One region of the Fictibacillus sp. S7 genome, then DNA from elsewhere that is predicted to be linked to it. Evidence: predicted binding sites of a transcription regulator. Region 1 holds the regulator's gene; the other holds the start of a gene.

Region 1 (11,047 bases):
ACCATTATTTACAGAAAGTCTGTTTTGAAACGTGTTCATGTGAGAATTTCCATAAAATTTTCGTCATTTAAATATGCCTGTCTACAAAAAGCTGCTCCTGAATCCGTTTCAGCCCTTCCTTAATTTTCTTGGCGCGAATTTCCCCGATGCCTTCCACTTCATCCAGTTCTTTGATGGAAGCCCGGAGAATGCTCGGAAGACTGTCGAACGTGCCGATCAAATTCTCTACAATCAGAGTTGGAAGTCTTGGAATCTTTGAAAGGATCCTGTAGCCGCGCGGATGAACCGTTTCCTCCTGCACATTAGCGGAAGGCGAATGCCCCAGCAGTTTAACAATGACATTCTCGTCAAACAGTTCATCACTCGACAGTTTCTTCAGCTGCCGCAGAATATGAGCCGGGTCGTGCTTTCTGTCTTTTACATAATCCTTGATCAGAAGAACAGCCTCATCTTCAATGTTTGCGACAAGTTCTTCCATCTGCATCCGTATTAATCTTCCCTCGACGCCTAACTCATTAACATATTTTATGATTTCATTCTTTATTCTTAGAACCATTTCAATACGATGAATGACCTGGGATACCTCCTGGAACGTCACCAGTTCTTCAAATTCCAGGGCGCCGAGGTTGGTAACACTCTGGTCAAACACAACTTTGTATTTTTCAAGCGTTTGGATCGCCTGATTGGCCTTCGTTAAAATAACACCAATATCTTTCAGCGAGTAGCGGATCACACCCTGATAGAGCGTGATGACATTTCGGCGCTGCGAGATGGAAATGACAAGGTTCCCTGTCTGGCGGGCCACCCGTTCAGCCGTTCGGTGCCGAATTCCCGTTTCCGTGGAAGGAATGGAGGTATCCGGTACAAGCTGTGTATTGGCGTACAGGATACGTGATGCATCCTCGCTCAGGATGATGGCTCCATCCATTTTGGCCAGCTCATAGAGAGATGCAGGAGAATATTTACAGTTGATAGAGAACCCTCCATCAACGAGCTGAGTGACTTTATCATTATAACCGACAACAATGAGGCCGCCGGTGTTGGCACGGAGCACATTGTCTATACCCTCTCTGAGGGGCGTTCCCGGCGCAACAAGCTGCAGCATGTTGCTGATGATTGCTTCTTTTAGAATATGATCCATACGTTATCCTCCCAAAGTATAGTGCAATGTCTCTTCGACAGTAGACACACCGATAACCTCAATTCCATTAGGGATCGTCCAGCCCCCAAGGTTTTTATCCGGAATGATGGCCCTCTCAAAGCCCAGCTTGGCTGCTTCATGGATCCGCTGGTCAATCCTCGATACCCGCCGGACCTCGCCTGTTAATCCCACCTCGCCAATGATCACATCAGTTGGGCGTGTGGGCGCATCCCGAAAGCTCGAAGCGATGCTTACAGCCACCGAAAGGTCAACAGCCGGCTCATCCAGCCTTACTCCTCCAGCAACATTCAGGTAAGCATCCTGGTTTTGAAGCAAAAGGCCGACCCTTTTTTCAAGAACCGCCATCAGAAGCGAAACACGGTTGTGGTCAATGCCGGTAGCCATCCTTCTTGGATTTCCAAAACTTGTAGGAGATACTAATGCCTGTATTTCTACAAGCATGGGCCTGGTTCCTTCTAATGAGGCAACAACAGTTGATCCCGCTACGCCTTTCGAACGTTCCTCCAGGAAAATTTCCGACGGATTGAGCACCTCAGCAAGGCCCAGCTCCTTCATTTCAAATACGCCGATTTCATTAGTTGAGCCGAAGCGGTTTTTAACCGCCCGTAAGATCCGGTACGTATGATGGCGCTCTCCTTCAAAGTAAAGCACAGCATCCACCATGTGCTCAAGCATCCTCGGGCCGGCGATGGCCCCTTCTTTTGTCACATGGCCCACGATAAAAATAGCAATGCCCTTCGTTTTGGCGATCCGCATAAAATGCGAAGTACATTCTCTCACCTGGGAAACACTGCCCGGAGCACTTGTCACTTCCGGCCGGTAAACCGTCTGAATGGAGTCAATGATCACAACCGACGGATTAATTTCGTTCACCGCTTTTTCAATCAGATCGAGGTCCGTCTCTGCCAAAACAAACAGCTCTTCGGCCGCTATATCCAGGCGGTCCGAACGAAGCTTCGTCTGCTTGACGGACTCCTCTCCTGAAATATACAGCACCTTTTGCCCGTGCTCTGCCAATTTAGCAGAGGTTTGCAAAAGAAGGGTAGACTTTCCGATACCGGGGTCACCGCCAACCAATACGAGTGAACCTGGTACAATGCCACCTCCGAGTACACGGTTCAGCTCTGCAGTATGCGTATTGATCCGCGGCTCCTGCTCGCTTTTTACAGAAACAATGGATTGGGGTTTTTGCTGTGTGCCGGATGAGGAAGAGGTGGATAACCCCCTGGTTGGGGTATCTTTCTTGATGACTTCTTCCACCATGGTGTTCCATTGGTGGCAGCCCGGGCATTTCCCCATCCATTTAGGTGATTCATAACCACATTCCTGGCACATAAAAACAGATTTGTTTTTGGCCATTACGTTCTCCTCTATGTTCAACTGTCGTCTGACAGTAGACAATTTCTTTCTTTTTATCTCTATGTCTTTATTTTAGCAAACATCATACCCCTCTTTCCATTGGGGGCATTTAGAATTCTGGCAAATCGCAAATATCATGGAAAAAAACCCGGAAGACATGTATGTCTCCCGGGTTCTGTCAAAACGATCCTGACGATTATGAAGAAGCTCCGACGGTCTCTACAACAAAGTCGTTATTGTCGACATCGATTTTGACCGTGTTGCCTTTGCTGATGTTTCCTCGTAACAGCTCTTCCGATAACCGGTCTTCGATTTTACGCTGTAATGCGCGGCGCAGTGGACGTGCTCCATAATCCGGATCATAACCTTCATCGGTAATCTTATCTAATGCAGCATCGGTAAGCTCAATTTCAATACCCTGATCTTTGAGACGGTTGATCAAGGATTCTGCCATCAGTGTAACGATCTGCTTGAGATGTGTTTTCTCAAGGGAATGGAACACAATGATCTCATCGATACGGTTCAAGAACTCTGGGCGGAATGCCTTTTTCAGCTCAGCCATCACTTTCGTTTTCATGTCGTTGTATTGTTGATCTTCTGTATGAACAGTGAATCCGAGTGAGCTGTTGCGTTTGAGCGTGCTTGCACCGACATTGGACGTCATGATGACGACCGTGTTTCGGAAGTCCACGGTACGCCCTTTTGAGTCGGTTAAGCGGCCATCTTCAAGCACTTGCAGCAAAATGTTAAATACTTCAGGATGCGCTTTTTCAATCTCATCCAGCAGGATAACAGAGTAAGGCTTGCGGCGAACTTTTTCAGTCAGCTGTCCGCCTTCTTCGTGTCCAACGTATCCTGGAGGTGAACCGACCAATCGGGAAGTCGTGTGTTTTTCCATATACTCGGACATGTCAATGCGAATAATTGCATCTTCGTCACCAAAGAGGGATTCAGCCACGGCACGGGCCAATTCCGTCTTACCAACCCCAGTCGGTCCCAGGAAAATGAAGGAACCGATCGGACGCTTCGGATCTTTTAGTCCGGCGCGTGCACGGCGGATGGCTTTTGAAATCGATTGGACGGCTTCGTGCTGACCAATTACCCGGTTATGAAGGATTTCCTCCAATTTCAAGAGGCGCTCGGTCTCTTCTTCAGCCAGTTTGGAAACCGGTACTCCCGTCCAGCTGGACACCACTTGAGCGATGTCTTCCGGAGTCACTTCGGTGTTTTCCTGACCCTGCTTTTCTTTCCATACGTTCTTGGTTTTCTCCAGTTCTTCACGCAGACGCTGCTCTGTATCCCGGAGTGACGCTGCTTTTTCGAACTCCTGGCTTTGAACCGCGGCGTCTTTTTCCTTGCGCACTTCTTCAAGCTTAAGTTCAAGCTCTTTCAGATTTGGCGGCGCGGTATAGGAACGAAGTCTCACTTTGGATGCGGCCTCGTCAATGAGATCGATCGCTTTATCAGGAAGGAAGCGGTCGGAAATGTAACGGTCGGACAAGGTGACCGCTGCTTCAATCGCATCATCCGTAATGGTCACACGGTGGTGGGCTTCATAACGGTCGCGCAGACCCTGAAGAATCTGTGTGCTCTCTTCTTTCGTCGGTTCGTTCACCGTAATCGGTTGGAATCGGCGTTCAAGCGCTGCATCCTTCTCAATGTATTTACGGTACTCGTCAAGCGTGGTAGCACCGATACATTGGAGTTCACCGCGTGCAAGCGCAGGTTTTAAGATATTGGAGGCATCAATTGCGCCTTCTGCCCCGCCTGCCCCGATCAAGGTATGAAGTTCATCAATGAAAAGAATGATATTTCCGGCCTGGCGGATTTCATCCATCACCTTCTTCAGACGGTCTTCAAATTCGCCGCGGTATTTTGTTCCCGCAACCACTGTTCCCATATCCAATGTCATTACCCTTTTATCACGAAGGGTTTCAGGTACTTCATTGTTGATGATTTGCTGGGCAAGGCCTTCGGCGATCGCTGTTTTACCTACACCGGGCTCACCGATCAGAACCGGGTTGTTTTTTGTTCTGCGGCTCAACACCTCAATGACTCTCTGGATTTCCTTAGATCGGCCGATGACCGGATCCAGGCTGCCATCCTTGGCGATTGCGGTCAAGTCTCTCGCAAGACTGTCCAGAGTCGGTGTATTGGCATTGGTGGAAGCCCCTCTGTGGTTGGAGGATGCTTCATTGCTTCCAAGGAGCTGAAGCACCTGCTGGCGGGCCTTGTTCAGGCTGACGCCCAAATTGTTAAGTACACGGGCTGCTACTCCTTCTCCCTCACGAATCAGACCCAAAAGAATATGTTCTGTTCCCACATAAGAATGTCCGAGCTTTCTCGCTTCATCCATTGACAGTTCAATCACCTTTTTTGCCCTTGGAGTGTAATGGATGGTTTGCACGGATTCCTGACCGCGTCCAATCAGTGTTTCCACTTCTTTTTGGATCTTCTCAGGACCGAGTCCGAGGACATGGAGCGCTTTAGCAGCAATTCCTTCTCCTTCGCGGATTAAGCCAAGCAGAATGTGCTCCGTTCCAACATTATTGTGGCCAAGACGGATGGCTTCTTCCTGTGCCAGCGCAAGTACTTTTTGAGCTCGTTCTGTAAATCGACCAAACATCATAATCATTCACACTCCCATTCGGATTTTAAGCTTCTTCAAGTTCAACTCTTTCCCGGATCAGCGCGGCCCGAAGGATATCACGCTCATCCGGATTTAACATTTCATTGGCATACTGCTGTAAAAAGCCCGGTTGTGTAAGTATCATTAACTCATTTAATATCGATCGGGAAATCCCCTGGATCACTCCCAGATCTATTCCCAGCCTTACATCGGATAGGCATTGCGCCGCTTCCTTCGACTGGATGATCCGGCTGTTGGCCAAGACGCCATATGACCTGAAGATTCGGTCTTCCAGTTGAATTTTCAATCCCTGCTGGAGATTGTTTCGCGCGGCCCTTTCCTGCTGGATCAATTGGAGGACAACGCCACGCAAATCTTCAACGATATCTTCTTCCGATTTCCCAAGCGTAATTTGATTGGAAATTTGGAACACATTTCCCTGAGCTTCTGTTCCCTCTCCATATATTCCTCTCACCACCAGCCCCAGCTGGTTGATGGCCGGAATAATGCGGCTTATTTGTTTGGTAATAACCAAAGCCGGAAGATGCATCATAACAGAAGCTCTAAGCCCAGTTCCAACATTGGTCGGACAGCTTGTTAGGTAGCCTCTTTCTTCGTCGAACGCATAATCCACTTTTTCTTCAAGCCAGTCATCCAGTTCTCCGGCAAGCTTTAACGCTTCTTTCAGCTGGAAGCCTGCAAACAGGCACTGAATTCGCAAATGATCTTCTTCGTTGATCATAATGCTTACCGATTCATCCTCATTCAGCATGACCGCTCCATATTTGGATTGTTCGGCAAGATGAGGGCTGATAAGGTGCTTTTCTACCAATACCCTTTTTGCCAGGGGTTTTAGCTGATCCAGTGAAAGAATTTCAAATTCGCCCCAATTTCCGAACCCCTGGTCCCCATTCGCTTCGTGTAATTTACGAATCACGGTTTCAGATTCTTCTTTGGAAGCAAAATCCGGGAAATTATAATTTTCCAGGTTTCGGGCGAGCCGGATCCTGCTGCTTAGCACAATATCAGAATCAGGTCCTTCTTCCTTCATCCAGGGACTGATGGCTTCACTTATAAAATGTTCAAGTGACACGCTCTATTCCCCCTTTTCCTGATGCTTTTGCTTCTCTAAAAGCCGGATCTTATCACGGGTTTCAGCAGCTTTTTCGAATTCCTCACTCAGGATATACTGTTGCATCGATTTCTTTAAATTCTCCAATTCCCGTTTTTCCTGAAGTCCGCTGCCAATCCGCTTTGGAATTTTCCCCTCATGCTTTGTATTTCCTCCGTGCACCCGCTTTAAAATTGGATCAAGCTTGGAGTCAAATACTTCATAGCAATGGCTGCATCCAAAACGGCCAATTTTGGCAAACTGTTGATATGTCATGCCGCATTTCGGGCACACCAGAACTGATTGCTGAGAAAGTCCCGGAGAAGCTGTTCCCGATATCGCCGGATCTCCGTAAAGAAGTCCGGAAAGCAGCTGATGAATAGAGAATGTATTCGACCCTGGAAGGAATTCTCCTTTTTCTTTTGCACAATGCTCACAAATATGAAATTCTGTTTTCTGTCCGTTTACAATCTTTGTAAAGTGCAAAGTGGCAGGCCGTTCATGGCAATCCTGGCAAAACATTTTATTCTCCTCCCCTATTAATAAATGTGATACAACGTTATCTGGTTCTAAATTTTAGCGTCCGAATCATGCCTTTTAATAATTCGGCTCTCAATTGATCACGCTCAGGAAGGTCTAACACTTGAAGAACAGTGCGGTCAATGACACTCAGCATAATTCTCGCCTCGCGTTCCGATATGATCTGTTCATCCAGCAGCCGCAGCACCACATTTTCGGCATTCCCCTGTGAAATGCGGTCATTGATCAAAAGCAGCAGCTGGTCAATCAGGTGGACGTAATTTTCTGTTTTGACCTTAATAATGCGGATATATCCCCCGCCCCCCCGTTTGCTTTCCACAACAAATCCTTTTTCTACGGTGAATCGTGTATTAATAACATAGTTGATCTGGGAAGGGACACACTGGAATTTTTCAGCAATATCCGTCCGTTTGATTTCAATAAATTTATCATTCGAACCTGCAAGGACCTGCTTCAAATATTCTTCAATAATGTCTGAGATATTTCTCAACCTGCTACCCTCCCCTCTGACTTTGACTATCTTTGACTATATGTATATATTATAGTCCGTTTCCCAGGTTTTATGCAACTAATGAATACTTTCTGACTCATAGGGGAACAAGGTATTTCTCTCACAGTATTACCCGATATTTTTCCTGTTAATCGTTCCTTTTTGAAGGATTAAAAAAAGAAGCCCCTCAAAAATACCGCCGGGACTTCTACTGAAACAACCTATTGCTTGGAAAAGATTTTTTTGCCTGGTCCATCGCCATCTATTGCCTATCGCCGAATAATCAAGCCACGGCTGATCGGGAATCACATAAACATGTTTGTTTTTTACTGCTTTTAACCCTTTCCAGATCGCAGAGTTTTCCATCTGCTTAAAGGCGGTTTTGATTGATCGGTTTTTGATTGATCGTCCTGATTCACTACGACAAAAATTGCATCTGCCTAAAAACAGGCAGCACCTCCTGGGAGATTACTTGATATGGCTGGCATCCACTTTTTTAACCCCATTTGCAGGAGTAAGCCCTAAATCATCAAATAAAAAGGGGCCCATGGGACGAGCGGTGCCAAATACACGCAGCTCTTTGGCGGTTACACGAATCGCCATTGCCCTGCTGTTTTTTCCAAGTTCTTGTTTGATTAAGCCTTTTACTTCTTTTGTTTCCTTCTCGTAATCTTCGACAAATTCATTAGCCTGTTTTTCACGATTAACAAGTTTCCCTATTTTTTTCAAATGGTCTCTCCATGTCCCTTCATCAAGGTTAAAAACATGAACAGGCGCAATTTTTTTTGAATTTGTCAAGTTCTTTTCCACCATATTCTTCGTCCATATAAACAGCGGAGCGCTTTAAAGCAAGCAGGGCTTTCATATCAGGATTAGCTGCAGGCCCAAGTTTTTTGTATTTTTCAACTCGTCTTTCACGTGAGGAAGAAAATCCTTTAAACTGTAAGTCTAAGCGGAGACATCCCCCCGGGGGACATCGAACCAAGCGCAATAAATAACATGCTCAGAACCGCCCCAAGAAACGAAAAGAGCATCAGGAGCGAATACGGTAGATGAGGGAAAAAGGCAAAACAGAGTGCGACGACCAGCATGGAGCCTCCGTTTATTCCTAAAATACCTGCATCCGCCAAAGGGTTCCGGGCAATCCCCTGCATACGTGTTCCTGCTACCGCAAATGCAGCTCCTACAATCGCAGCCCCAATCACCCGCGGAAGCCGCAGCTCACGAATGATCTGTTGCGAAGTAATCGCAGGATCGTAATGAATTTTTGGGACCAGTCAGGAGCTTTTTGGGGCAAGATTTTGTTTTTTTGAAAAGAAAAAGGACTAATTGAGGGGTTTTTTGTGCGGGCAAAGCTGGAACTCAGGAGGGTTCGAGGATTTGAGGCTCTGCTGATCCCCTGGTGGCTAGGATACTTGCGGTTCGACACGATTTACTTGCATATCACGTCATTTTCATCTTTCGACAAAACAAAAAAGCACCGCTGATTTCTCAACAGTGCTTAATTTTTGCCCGGCAACGTCCTACTCTAACAGGGGGAAGCCCCCAACTACCATCGGCGCTGAAGAGCTTAACTTCCGTGTTCGGTATGGGAACGGGGGTGACCTCTTCGCTATTGCCACCAGCCATCTATCGATTTGTGATCACCGGCGATTTTCTTCGTCAGCTTCACTCCTCCTCTTCCTCATATACGGTAAAGTACACTCCGGAGAGTCGTCGTTTTGCTTCCTCGAATCTCTTGTCGCTGACAAATGGTTTGTTTTTGAGGCATATTCCCTCAAAACTAGATAACTTCATCCAAACTTACTGATTTAATTAAGGATAAGCCCTCGACCGATTAGTATCTGTCAGCTCCACGTGTCACTACGCTTCCACACCAGACCTATCAACCTCATCATCTCTAAGGGGGCTTACTCACTTGACGTGATGGGAAATCTCATCTTGAGGGGGGCTTCATGCTTAGATGCTTTCAGCACTTATCCCGTCCACACGTAGCTACCCAGCTATGCCCCTGGCGGAACAACTGGTACACCAGCGGTGTGTCCATCCCGGTCCTCTCGTACTAAGGACAGCTCCTCTCAAGTTTCCTGCGCCCGCGACGGATAGGGACCGAACTGTCTCACGACGTTCTGAACCCAGCTCGCGTACCGCTTTAATGGGCGAACAGCCCAACCCTTGGGACCTACTTCAGCCGCAGGATGCGATGAGCCGACATCGAGGTGCCAAACCTCCCCGTCGATGTGGACTCTTGGAGACGATAAGCCTGTTATCCCCGGGGTAGCTTTTATCCGTTGAGCGATGGCCCTTCCATGCGGAACCACCGGATCACTAAGCCCGACTTTCGTCCCTGCTCGACTTGTAGGTCTCGCAGTCAAGCTCCCTTGTGCCTTTACACTCTGCGAATGATTTCCAACCATTCTGAGGGAACCTTTGGGCGCCTCCGTTACGATTTAGGAGGCGATCGCCCCAGTCAAACTGCCCACCTGACACTGTCTCCGAACCGGATCACGGTTCCAGGTTAGAATTTCAATACAGTCAGGGGAGTATCCCACCGACGCCTCCATCGAAGCTGGCGCTCCGACTTCTCAGGCTCCGACCTATCCTGTACAAACTGTACCAAAATCCAATATCAAGCTGCAGTAAAGCTCCATGGGGTCTTTCCGTCCTGTCGCGGGTAATCTGCATCTTCACAGGTACTATAATTTCACCGGGTCTCTCGTTGAGACAGTATCCAAATCGTTACACCTTTCGTGCGGGTCGGAACGTACCCGACAAGGAAGTTCGCTACCTTGGGACCGTTATAGTTACGGCCGCCGTTTACTGGGGCTTCAATTCAGAGCTTCTCCCCTAAGGGATAACCCCTCCTCTTAACCTTCCAGCACCGGGCAGGTGTCAGCCCCTATACCTCTCCTTGCGGCTTCGCAGAGACCTGTGTTTTTGCTAAACAGTCGCTTGGATCTATTCACTGCGGCTCTCTCGGGCGATAAACCCTACCAGAGCACCCCTTCTCCCGCAGTTACGGGGTCATTTTGCCGAGTTCCTTAACGAGAGTTCTCCCGATCATCTTAGGATTCTCTCCTCGCCTACCTGTGTCGGTTAGCGGTACGGGCACCTCTTTCCTCACTAGAGGCTTTTCTTGGCAGTGTAGGATCAGGGACTTCGGTACTGTAATTTCCCTCGCCGTCACAGCTCAGCCTTCACGATTGCGGGATTTGCCTCACAATCAGCCTAACTGCTTAGACGCGCATTTCCATTCGCGCGCTCTCCCTACCTTCCTGCGTCCCCCCGTCGTTCAAACGGAAAGGAGGCGGTACAGGAATTTCAACCTGTTGGCCATCGCCTACGCCTTTCGGCCTCGGCTTAGGTCCCGACTAACCCTGAGCGGACGAGCCTTCCTCAGGCAACCTTAGGCTTTCGATGGACAAGATTCTCACTTGTCTTTCGCTACTCATACCGGCATTCTCACTTCAAAGCGCTCCACCAGTCCTTCCGGTCTGACTTCACCGCACTTCGAACGCTCCCCTACCACTGTACCTGATGGTACAATCCATAGCTTCGGTGATACGTTTAGCCCCGGTACATTTTCGGCGCAGAGTCACTCGACCAGTGAGCTATTACGCACTCTTTAAATGGTGGCTGCTTCTAAGCCAACATCCTGGTTGTCTCGGCAACTCCACATCCTTTCCCACTTAACGTATACTTTGGGACCTTAGCTGATGGTCTGGGCTGTTTCCCTCTTGACTACGGATCTTATCA
Region 2 (11,047 bases), 890 kb from region 1:
AATCCTAACTTTTTGGTTTGCTTTACACCACTGCCGGCATTGCTCGTCATGATGATGACTGTATCTTTAAAGGATACAGTACGGCCCTGGCTGTCGGTTAAGCGGCCATCCTCAAGGATTTGCAGGAACATATGCTGTACATCCGGATGCGCCTTTTCAATTTCATCCAACAAAATAATGCTGTAAGGCTTGCGGCGGACCATTTCAGTCAATTGTCCGGCTTCATCATGGCCGACATATCCAGGAGGTGAACCGATAAGCTTGGACACGGCATGTTTCTCCATGTATTCACTCATGTCCAGACGAATCATGGCTTCCTTATCACCAAACAATTCTTCTGCGAGTAACTTGGTCAATTCGGTTTTACCTACCCCTGTCGGACCGACAAACAAGAAGGATCCGATTGGACGGTTCTTCGCTTTCAGACCCGCACGGCTTCTGCGGATGGCTTTGGATACTTTTTCAACCGCTTCTTGCTGTCCGATGACTTTTTGGGAAAGGTTTTTCGCCAAGTCCTTCATTTTCGCCTGTTCGTCTTCCTGAAGCTTTTTAACTGGGATACCTGTTTTCTGCTCTACGATGGATTGAATGTCTTCAAGGGTAACGGCGGCTCTTTCTTTGCCTTCGTTCTCGTTCAATTTTGCCTCCAATTGAAGCTCTTCCTGGCGAAGTTTTGCAGCAAGCTCATAGTTTTCATTCATTGCTGCCTGTTCTTTTTCTTTTGAAATTTCCTCTAAACGCTCTTCAATGGAAGAAGTATCATTGCCTGAATGAAGCAAGTTGATTTTGGAACCGGCTTCGTCCATAAGATCGATCGCTTTATCCGGAAGGAAACGGTCCTGGATATAGCGGTGAGACAAGGTTACACACGCTTTTAAAACATCTTCTGAAAACGTCACTTCATGGTACTGCTCATATTTGGAAGCAAGTCCCTTAAGAATTTCAAATGCCTTTTCAGGAGTTGGCTCGTTAACGATAACCGGCTGGAATCGGCGCTCCAATGCCGCGTCTTTTTCGATTTTGCGATACTCTTTCAGTGTCGTTGCACCCACCAGTTGAAGTTCACCGCGGGCAAGTGCCGGTTTTAAAATGTTGCCGGCATCCATTGATCCCTCGGCTGATCCTGCACCGACGATTTGGTGGATCTCGTCAATGAACAAAATGATGTTTTTACGCTTTTGCAGCTCAGCAATCAACTGCTTCATTCTCTCTTCAAATTGTCCGCGAATACCTGTATCTGCTACAAGAGAAGCTACATCAAGCAAGTAGACTTCCTTGGAAAGAAGTTTGGATGGTACTGTACCTTCGGCAATTTTCAATGCCAATCCTTCAGCAATGGCTGTTTTACCAACCCCTGGTTCCCCAATAAGAACCGGATTGTTTTTGTTTCTTCGATTCAAAATTTCAATCACACGGTTTATTTCTTCCTCACGGCCGATCACAGGGTCAATAAGACCGGTTTTTGCGGCCTGGCTGATGTTGCGGCCGAATTGGTCAAGGAAGCCTCCGCCCCTGCCTCTTCCGCCACCTTGCTGCTGAGCCTGCTGGGATTGTTGCTGGCCTGAAAACCCTGAGTTCATGCCGTTATTCATCATTTGTTTAAAGAAATCATCGAAGGATGAAAATTGGTTCATCGGATTCATACCTCCTGTTGTATTCATAGACTGAGTAATTTTATGATAGCAATCTGCACATAGTGTTAACTGTTGTTTATGTTGATTAAAAGAAACGTTCATTTGAATTGTCGCAGGATTCACTTTACACTGTTCACATTTCATAAAGCATGTCCTCCTTCAGAATGTTAGGTCGTTGTTTGACTTTGACTATCTTTGACCTTATGTCCATATTATACTTTGACCTTCTTTGACTTTCAAGTCCTTTGCTCAAAAAAATTTATATTTGCTTATTTAAAGTACGTTTTATTTTGATTATTTTTATGAGTGTACTCCGTAATAAATAAAAAATCAAACAATCTGCATTTCCCCTTGCTGCATAAAAAAACCCGCTCCATAAGAGCGGATTCTCACTGTATTTCAAATGTTTTTTTCTGCCGATAATCGTTTTCTTCGTTTTTCGCCGTAAGCCATATCTCGATCGTATAAGTGCCCGCTGGCAAGTTTTTTACCATAATGTCCTGCGTGAACGTTTCACCTTGTTTCAGGGTGATCTTGGAAAGAGACTGGGTAAACATGTGATCGTGTGAATATTGATATACCTTTTTCCCGCTTTCATCTTTGACGATGTAATCAAACTTTTTGCCGCTTGTAAATTCAAAGGTTTTTATTTGTTCAGTCTGGTTTTTTAGTTCATAACGCAAGAGCGTGCTGCCTGTGTTTTGCTCCATAACCGAAAGCTTTGGTTCAATAGCTCCCGCAACGATTCCCCCGCTGTGGTCTCTGCCGGGCTTGTCCTTGTGCTGCTCCTGTTTATTCCCGTCTCCCATGACTGGCTCCCCCTTGTCCGCTTCATTTTTTTCTGTTGTTCCGCATCCGCCCAAAAGCAATGTAAAGCTGAGTATCAACAGCCATTTTTTCATGTCATCACCTCACCTAATAGTGTTGGCTGATTTTTGTTTTTTTAACAGAATAAAAAGGATTTTCGCTTTTCATCTATAAATTACCCTAAGAAGAGAATAATCAACATACACCTAAGGGAGGATTTTTACATGCAGGCAACACATGAGGATTTACTTATAGAAATGAGAAAACTAACGGATGAAAAAAGAGCCACAAGCAATGAAACCATTCTTCGCCAGCACAGCAAAGACGAATCTCATCATTCTCCCGTGCTTCCGGAAGTCGTGGTGTTTCCAAACTCAGCCGAAGAAGTATCTTCTATAGTAAAATTCGCCAATGAACATAGAATTCCTGTTGTTCCGTTTGGCGTGGGATCGAGCCTTGAAGGTCATTGCATCCCACTTCAAGGCGGCATCTCCATTAACTTTCAAAATATGAACCAGGTAGTGGAGGTCAGGCCCGAAGATTTTCTCGTTAAAGTACAGCCGGGAGTAACCAGAACACAGCTGAATCAGGCTTTAAAAAAATACGGACTGTTCTTTCCGGTAGATCCGGGAGCGGATGCTACCCTGGGCGGAATGGCCGCCACGAATGCAAGCGGCACAACAAGCGTCCGCTACGGCATCATGCGTCCACAGGTCAGAGATCTCGAAGTGGTTCTTGCCGACGGCTCCATCATTCATACAGGAGGTTTGGCGGCAAAATCTTCATCGGGCTATCATCTCACAGGCTTGTTTGTGGGATCGGAAGGAACCCTTGGCGTATTTACAGAGCTCACACTAAAGGTATACGGCATTCCGGAAACAACCGTGGCAGGCAGGGCCGTTTTCCCTAGCGTGAAAGAAGCAGTTGACGGAGCGGTCTCCCTTTTGTCTTCCGGGAATTCTCTGGCACGTGTAGAGCTTGTGGATGAGCCCTCCATCCGTCAGGTGAACATGCACAGCGATACTTCCTATCCGGAGAAACCCACCCTGTTTCTTGAGTTTCATGGCAATGAAGGCGGAATTGCCCAGGATGTAGCCTTTGCAGAAGAATTGCTCTCGGCCAATGGTTCAGAAGAACTGATTTTCGAAACTGATTCCATCAAAAAAGCAAAGCTTTGGGAAGCTCGCCATCACCTGGCTTATGCATTCAAGCATGGCTTTTCCGGAAGGGAAATGATGCTGACGGATGTGGTGGTGCCGCTTTCGGAATTAACCGGCGCAGTCATTTATGCACGTGAACTGATTGAAAGTGAGGGCCTCCCTGGCGGAGTGCTCGGCCATGTAGGAGATGGCAATTTCCATTCCATTCTCATGTTTGATAAAAATAGCCAGGAAGAAACAAATAAAGCGAACCGGATCAACGAAAGAATTGTAGAATATGCACTTTCCAAAAAAGGAAGCTGTTCCGGAGAACATGGAATCGGTATCGGAAAAATGAAATACTTACAGCAGGAGCATAGTGACACTTTGCCGCTGATGAAAATGATCAAGCAGCAGTTTGATCCAAACAACATCATGAATCCGGGCAAGGTTTTATTTTAAAGGTTAAAGAGAGGATGAGTTGGGTAAAGATAGAGTAAAAATTACTCATGAAAGGATCTCATTCGTGAAAACTCTAATCATTCTAATACTCATTGTCATTCTCATTTACCTGTTTGTAAAAAGAAGAAGATAAGTTTAAAGACCCCTTCCGCCTCGGAAGGGGTCTTTTTTGGATAACCTTGGTCTGAAAATAAAAAGAATGAAACAAGAAATCCGGGTGATAAAGATGAAATGGTTTAAGAGTAAAGGCAAACCGTGCAAAAGTTTCAACTCTGTTATTGAGCAGTTCAAACAGTCAAGTGATTTCCATTATTTAAGTCATGAAGAGAGTTTAACGCCTTACTACGTGGGTTACTTTTTTTCCATGGTGGGCAGTAACTTCATCCGGCAGGATATTCTTCCTGATTTAAAAGGAAACAACTTTCAAAGGTATGAAGATATTGAAGCGATCATTCCGGTCGAACTGACTGCTATAGAACACGCTTTAAACAAAACGATTGAAAGGCAGGCGCTCTAAATGATTGCCACGTTTAAAGATAACGGCGTTTATCCCCCGTTATAAATGAAAAATCCACTCAAGAGAAATGGGGCACAAAAAACCAAAAGTGCCTTATTAACAAGACGCTTTTGGTTTCCACTTCCGGCTGGAACTTCTAATGAAGTTGTTCATTGTACGATTGGTACTCCCACTGTGCCAGATCATAATATCCCTGATCAATCCTGGCCTTTTCTTCCTCCAAAACGCTCAGGAGCTCTGCTGGCAAGTGGCTGGTCTGAACGGTTAGATCAATGGCATCGTTTGGCGAATATAAGAGAACTGTAAACAGCTTCTTCGTGGCCATTTCCATTCCATGTACATGAAGGTAATTTAAATCATGAATGCGGTAAACGAAAAAAATATGATAAGGAGACATACAGGTTCCTGCCTTTTTAACAACCATTATGTCCCCTTTAGCCTCTTTTAAACGACGGAAAGGGGGTAAATGGGCAATTTCACCTGAACCTTCGTCCCTTTTCCTTCTTCACTCTCAAATTGGATTTGACCAAAATGCTCTTTAACGATTTTATAGCAGACCATTAACCCAAGGCCTGTTCCTTTTTCCTTTGTCGTATAAAAGGGTTCACCCAGTTTTTCAAGCCGGTCTTTAGGGATACCGGAACCCTGGTCCTCAATTTCGACCATCACATTTCCTTTGGCTTTTATTAGAGTCAGCCTGATCAGCCCTCCCTTGTCCATGGATTCAATTGAATTTTTCAACAGGTTGATAAAAAGCTGCTTCAATTGGTTTTCCACACAATAAACCGGTGGGATATCCCCGAATGTGTTCAGTTGGATTTGGACATTTTTTATAATGGCCTGCGTATCCAGGAGCCGTCCCACGCTCTCGAGCATATCTTTGAGTGAACTGTTTTCAAAATGAACGGCCTGGGGCTTCGCCACGAGCATCAGCTCACCGACAATATCATTGATTCGTTTTAATTCGGTCAGCATGATTCCGATATACTTGTCTTTCATTTCTTCATCTGATTCCTTCAGCAGCTGTGCAAAGCCGATAAGAGATGTCAGGGGATTGCGTATTTCATGGGCGACTCCTGCCGCGAGCTCACCGAGAACAGACAGCTTCTCAGACTTCCTTATAAGCTCTTCGGTTTCTTTGGTTGCTGTTATATCCCGTGCAATGGTTACAAAGCTCTCTATCTCATCCCATTCGTTCAAGACCGGGACGGCATTGGTTTCCATGACCACCCAATCCCCGCTGCTTATTTTTAGCCGGAACTCGAACGTGAAGGGTTTCTTCTGGCTTCTTGCCTTGGCAAACGTGGCACGCAAGAATTCCCAATCGTCCTGATGAATTCTTGAAAAAAGGACCTCATTCAGTTCATCGATACCATTGGTCAAGCCGAGCAATCCTTCATGTGAAGGTGAGCAGTACAGAAGTTTTCCCGAAGAATCAGCCACAGCGATCAGATCTTTGGAATGCTCAGCAATTACCCGGTACTTGGCTTCACTTTCCCGCAGAGCCCGCTCCGCTTTTTTTTGAGGCGTGATATCCCGGTAAATCAAACAAAAGCCAATCACTTGCCCCTGCATATTTCGAATGGCCGAGAAAGAAATCGAAACATCGATCTTTGTCCCTTCTTTGCATACCCGCTGGGTTTCAAAGGAAGGCACAGTACTTCCTTCCGCCAGCAGGCTCATGATACTTTTTGATTCTGGTTTATATTCAGAAGGGATAATCACATCAGTATCCACTCTTCCGGAAATCAGATCGTCTTCTTTCCAGCCAAATAATTTTTCAAATGAATGGTTAACTTTAATTGGATTTTCCTTTGTATCCACAATTAATATCGCATCGGTCGTTCCTTTAAGAACCGATTCTAATAGTTCAAGGGCCACACTGAGCTCCTCTTCCTTCGCTTTGTGCTGAGTGATGTCACGCCCAGTTACAAACAGGTACAGAGGATTGCCCTCATCATCAAATGTTGCTTGTTTAATCAATTCAAGAATAATGTAGGAACCATCCTTTTGCAGCACTTCCTCCTGGATTTTAATCGGCCGGCCCGTTTCCCATGCTTTTTGGTCCGTTTCATGGCAGCGCCGGATGGTATCAGGCGTAAGGAAGCACGAGAGCTCCTCAGCTCGCAGTCCTTTATATGAACTCCGGTCGACACCGCACACTTGCAACGCGAATTCATTGGCTACAAGCCATTCGCCTTCCTCGTTTTTCAAACAGATGAACTCCGGGAGTACATCAATTAACTTCTTAAATACACCAAGCTTTGGGAGAAGCTCATTACCCGTTAATATCATAAAAGTCCACACCCTCAACTTTCAGTCTGTCGTTTTCTGTCATTAATCTCTCTTTATATTAGATACAAAGAAGGCGTTTTCCTTCATGAATCGACCGACAAAATGAGGAACAAATCGCTCTTTTATGACAAAAGAAAAAAACCCCCGTGAATGGGGGGTTCTTTTATACTGCTTTTACAGCTTCTTTTAATGACTTTCCAGGCTTGAACGCCGGCACACTGCTTGCAGCAATCATAATCTCTTCGCCTGTCAGAGGATTACGTCCTTTTCGGGCGTTTCGGTTACGAGTTTCAAAGGTTCCAAACCCGATGAGCTGAACACTTTCTCCCTGCTTTAATGAATTGGTGATGGCATCAAGTACAGCTTCCACCGCAAGTGTTGATTCCTTTTTATTCATACTTGTAGCCGCTTTTACTGCGTCGACTAAATCTTGCTTTCTCATGATAAAAGACCTCCTAAAATAGCAATTAAATGTGTTGCATTTGCTACCATTATTAACCTTTCTTCATGTTTTATACATGTTTTCCTTGTTTTTCTTCGAAAGCAAAAAAACCCTGAGCCCATAATACTCAGGGTTTCGAGATTCTCAGTCTGCTAAAATCCGTATACGGTCATACCGCCATCGACGAACAAGGTTTGCCCCGTACAGTAGGAACCTGCATCCGAAGCGAGAAAAACAGCCGGCCCAACCAGCTCCTGCAGCTCACCGACTCTGTTGAGCGGAGTGCGGGACAGGATATCGTTAAAGTAGGTTTCATCTGCAAGCAGCTTTTCGGTCAGCGGTGTTTTGAAATACCAGGGGCCGATTGCATTGACGTTGATTCCAAATCTTCCCCATTCAAGTGCCAGGTTTTTGGTCATTTGAATGAGTGCGGCTTTGGTAGAGGCATAAACCACCCCGGTGCGCAATGCCACATGGCCCCCGACCGAGGAAATATTCAGGATTCGGCCATATTCGGCTTCCTTCATCCGCTTTCCTGCTTCCTGAGAAAAATAAAAAGCAGATCGAAGATTTGTATTGATAATGGTATCCCATTCTTCCTCTGTCACATCGAGTGCTTTGCTCCTGATATTCATACCGGCATTATTAACCAAAATATGTAGAGGAATGCGGTCTGTATCCAGAGAATGGTACAAAGACTGTATTTCTAGTTTTTGTGTGACATCGACCGCATACGTATACGCTTTTCTCCCCATCTCCTGAACGACGCCTGCCACTTCGTCCAAGTCCTTCTGTGTACGGGAGACCAAAATAACATCTGCTCCGGCTTCCGCAAAACCGATGGCCAGCGCCCTGCCGATTCCCCGTCCGGCGCCTGTAATCATCGCTGTTTTTTCTATCAATGAAAAGGATGGCAAATACATTACAATCTTCCTCTCTGATTAGTACCTCGCGATTGTTTTTTCAATAATCAAACCATTCTTATTTTAGCACATTCAGTTGGAACTGCATTATTTTATGGCTCTGGTGAACGAATGGAGTGCCATACACGTCATATCTTTAGATTCATGAATCTAAAGGAGCAAGGAGGAAAGAGCCATTTATGGAGGAAAAGGACTTGATTAAACAAGCAAAAAAAGGGAACCAGAACGCTCTTTCTCTTTTGCTGCAGCAAAATTATTCGATCTTGTTTCACTACCTTTTAAAAATCACCCTGAACCGGTCGGTGACTGAGGATCTTGTTCAGGAAACCATGCTTAAATGCATACAAAAAATCGAACTGTACGAGGAAAAAGCCAAATTCTCTTCCTGGCTGATCTCTATTGCTTCTAACCTGTATATGGATCAGATCAGAAAACAGAAGACTGAGAAAAAATACAACGAGCAGATCAAGCAAGCCCGAAGCTTAAAATGGAAAGCAGCAGCCAGCAACGAAGAGTGGTCGGAGTTGCTAGATGCCTTATGCGTACTAAATGAAGAAAACCGGATTCCCTTAATCCTGAAGCACTATTACGGGTACACGTATGACGAAATTGGCAGAATGCTGAAGATTCCGGCAGGAACTGCGAAATCTAGGGTTCACAACGGGGTGAAATTCATCAGAGAGGAGTTGGAAGACCATGAAAGAAAACGAGGAGAAGCTTAAACACCAGCTCACAGAGGAGCTTTCAAGACTAGAAAAATGGGAAAGTCCCCCAATACCTGACCTTGCCTTTTTTGAACAGCTTGTTACTGAAGAAAAAAAGCGAATTCACCAACAGCTTATCAGGGAGCTGTTCTATTTCGCTCTGACGGCCGCAGTGATTTTATGTTGTGTCGCGGTCATGCTCATACGCCTTCCGGTTTTCTTCTTGCTGCTGCAGGTTCCGGTTTTAGTGGCTGCCGTATTGTTCCTGTTCTATCCTCGTAAAAAGGAAGGTGAAGTGGAATGACATCCGAGTTTCATGGGCTGCCCCTTTGGTTACTCATCCTGTTGATTTTCGTTTTGCTGTGCCAGAGTACCTTCCTCTTCCTTGATGGCAGAAAACGGGGATACCGCTATTGGTTTTGGTCCCTGTGGGGGCTGATTCAATGTCCTCTCCCTCTTCTTTTTTATTTGATCTTTGCCAGAAGGATATTCCGCAGAACGTCGTCGTGAAGTTAAAAAAAGAGGAGCATACACCAGCGTAAGCTCCTCTTTTTTTATTCTTTTTCCACCCATTCTTTTCGCAATACAAAAAGTTCCCGTAATTCCTGGGTGGATAGTTCAGTGATCCAATTTTCGCTAGTGATGACTTTTTCGCTTAATTCTTTTTTGCTTTCAAGCATTTCATCAATGCGCTCTTCCAGCGTTCCAAGCGTAATCATTTTGTGGACCGTCACAAATTTTTTCTGTCCGATCCGGTGGGCTCGGTCTGTCGCCTGGTTTTCCACTGCCGGATTCCACCAGCGGTCAAAGTGGATAACATGGTTGGCTTCTGTAAGATTCAGCCCTGTCCCGCCTGCTTTCAATGAAAGAACGAAGACGTTATGCTTTTTGGCCTGAAATTGTTCAATCATTTCATCGCGTTTTGCTTTTGGAATCCCTCCATGCAGGAAAGGCACCTCTTCATTCCACCGCTTTTCGATGTAATCCTTGATCAGATTTCCCATAAATAAAAATTGAGTAAAGATCAGGCAGCCTTCATCCTTCTCCTTAATGGCCTCCAAAAGCTCCATCAGTTTCGAGAATTTGCTTGATCGTTCTTCAAGCCTTGTTTTTTTCTCTTCTTTTAAATAGAGAACCGGGTGATCACAAATTTGCTTCAGTTTGCCAAGAAGGGCTAGAATCAATCCCCTTCTCTTCATTCCTTTCTCTTGCTCCAGCTGCTGAAACGTATCCTGAATGATCCGTTCATAAAGAGTTGCCTGTTCAGTTGTAAGGTGCACGTATTCTTTAATTTCCTGTTTATCCGGCAGGTTCAGCTGAACGTGGGGATCCTTCTTCGTCCTTCTTAGCAGAAAGGGCTGTACGAGACTTTGCAGTTGCTTCAGCCGGTCATTGTCATGCTCCCGTTCAACAGGAATAACGAACCTCTTACGAAATGCCGTTTCACTGCCAAGGTAACCGGGATTAAGGAAGTCAAAGATCGCCCAAAGCTCCAGAAGGCGGTTTTCCACAGGTGTTCCGGTAAGCGCAATTTTATGACGTCCGGACAAACGTCGGATACTCCTGGACTGTTTGGTAAAACTGTTTTTGATGTTTTGGGCTTCATCCAGAATAATGGCATCCCACATCACAGGCTGAAATTCATCCTGATCAAGCTGTGCTGTCGTATAGGACGTTAAAACCACATCCGCATCCCTGATCGCCTCCATGAAGTGTTCTCCCCTGACCCGCGATGAACCATAATGAAGAAAAACGTTCAGGCTCGGTGAAAAATGCTGCAGCTCTTTTTGCCAGTTTCCAATAACAGACGTGGGACAGATCAAAAGCACCGGGAGCTTACCGCTTCGTTTCCCTTCTCGGGTATGAAGCAGGTAGTCGATGGTCTGAATGGTTTTCCCAAGCCCCATGTCGTCAGCCAGACAGCCACCCAAGCCAAACTTTCTTAAAAATTGCAGCCAGGAACTGCCGACTTTTTGATAGTCACGAAGACTTCCTTTAAACCCGGGAGCTAATGGCTGAATCGGAATTTCTCTTACCTCAGACAGCTGCTCCACCATTCGGGAGAGATCACTGTTCAGCTCGATATTGACATACCGGAGCATGGAAGGCTCTTCCTGACTGCCG

Evidence for each region. Region 1 encodes CtsR, which represses protease genes until heat stress. Its sites were predicted from a motif close to ATGGTCAATAAAGGTCAAACA; they were not measured.
Region 2: the regulator CtsR is predicted to act here: its motif matches at 1,851-1,871, upstream of DMO16_RS10915 (ATP-dependent Clp protease ATP-binding subunit).

Annotation. Positions count from the first base shown of each region.
Region 1 covers NZ_QJKL01000001.1:3,020,077-3,031,123, forward strand. Annotated here, with positions in the region: gene disA (DNA integrity scanning diadenylate cyclase DisA) at 68-1,141, opposite strand; gene radA (DNA repair protein RadA) at 1,145-2,521, opposite strand; gene clpC (ATP-dependent protease ATP-binding subunit ClpC) at 2,718-5,150, opposite strand; gene DMO16_RS15730 (protein arginine kinase) at 5,176-6,243, opposite strand; gene DMO16_RS15735 (UvrB/UvrC motif-containing protein) at 6,247-6,783, opposite strand; gene DMO16_RS15740 (CtsR family transcriptional regulator) at 6,821-7,291, opposite strand; partial or broken gene DMO16_RS15745 (ABC transporter substrate-binding protein) at 7,500-8,230, opposite strand; partial or broken gene DMO16_RS15750 (iron chelate uptake ABC transporter family permease subunit) at 8,230-8,550, opposite strand; rRNA gene rrf (5S ribosomal RNA) at 8,802-8,917, opposite strand; rRNA gene DMO16_RS15760 (23S ribosomal RNA) at 9,109-11,047, opposite strand, start outside.
Region 2 covers NZ_QJKL01000001.1:2,133,742-2,144,788, forward strand. Annotated here, with positions in the region: gene DMO16_RS10915 (ATP-dependent Clp protease ATP-binding subunit) at 1-1,778, opposite strand, end outside; gene DMO16_RS10920 (BsuPI-related putative proteinase inhibitor) at 2,024-2,536, opposite strand; gene DMO16_RS10925 (FAD-binding oxidoreductase) at 2,666-4,042, shown strand; gene DMO16_RS10930 (hypothetical protein) at 4,269-4,559, shown strand; gene DMO16_RS10935 (hypothetical protein) at 4,696-4,956, opposite strand; gene DMO16_RS10940 (PAS domain-containing sensor histidine kinase) at 5,004-6,854, opposite strand; gene DMO16_RS10945 (HU family DNA-binding protein) at 7,018-7,296, opposite strand; gene DMO16_RS10950 (SDR family NAD(P)-dependent oxidoreductase) at 7,449-8,219, opposite strand; gene sigY (RNA polymerase sigma factor SigY) at 8,414-8,941, shown strand; gene DMO16_RS10960 (YxlC family protein) at 8,916-9,227, shown strand; gene DMO16_RS10970 (DEAD/DEAH box helicase) at 9,478-11,047, opposite strand, start outside.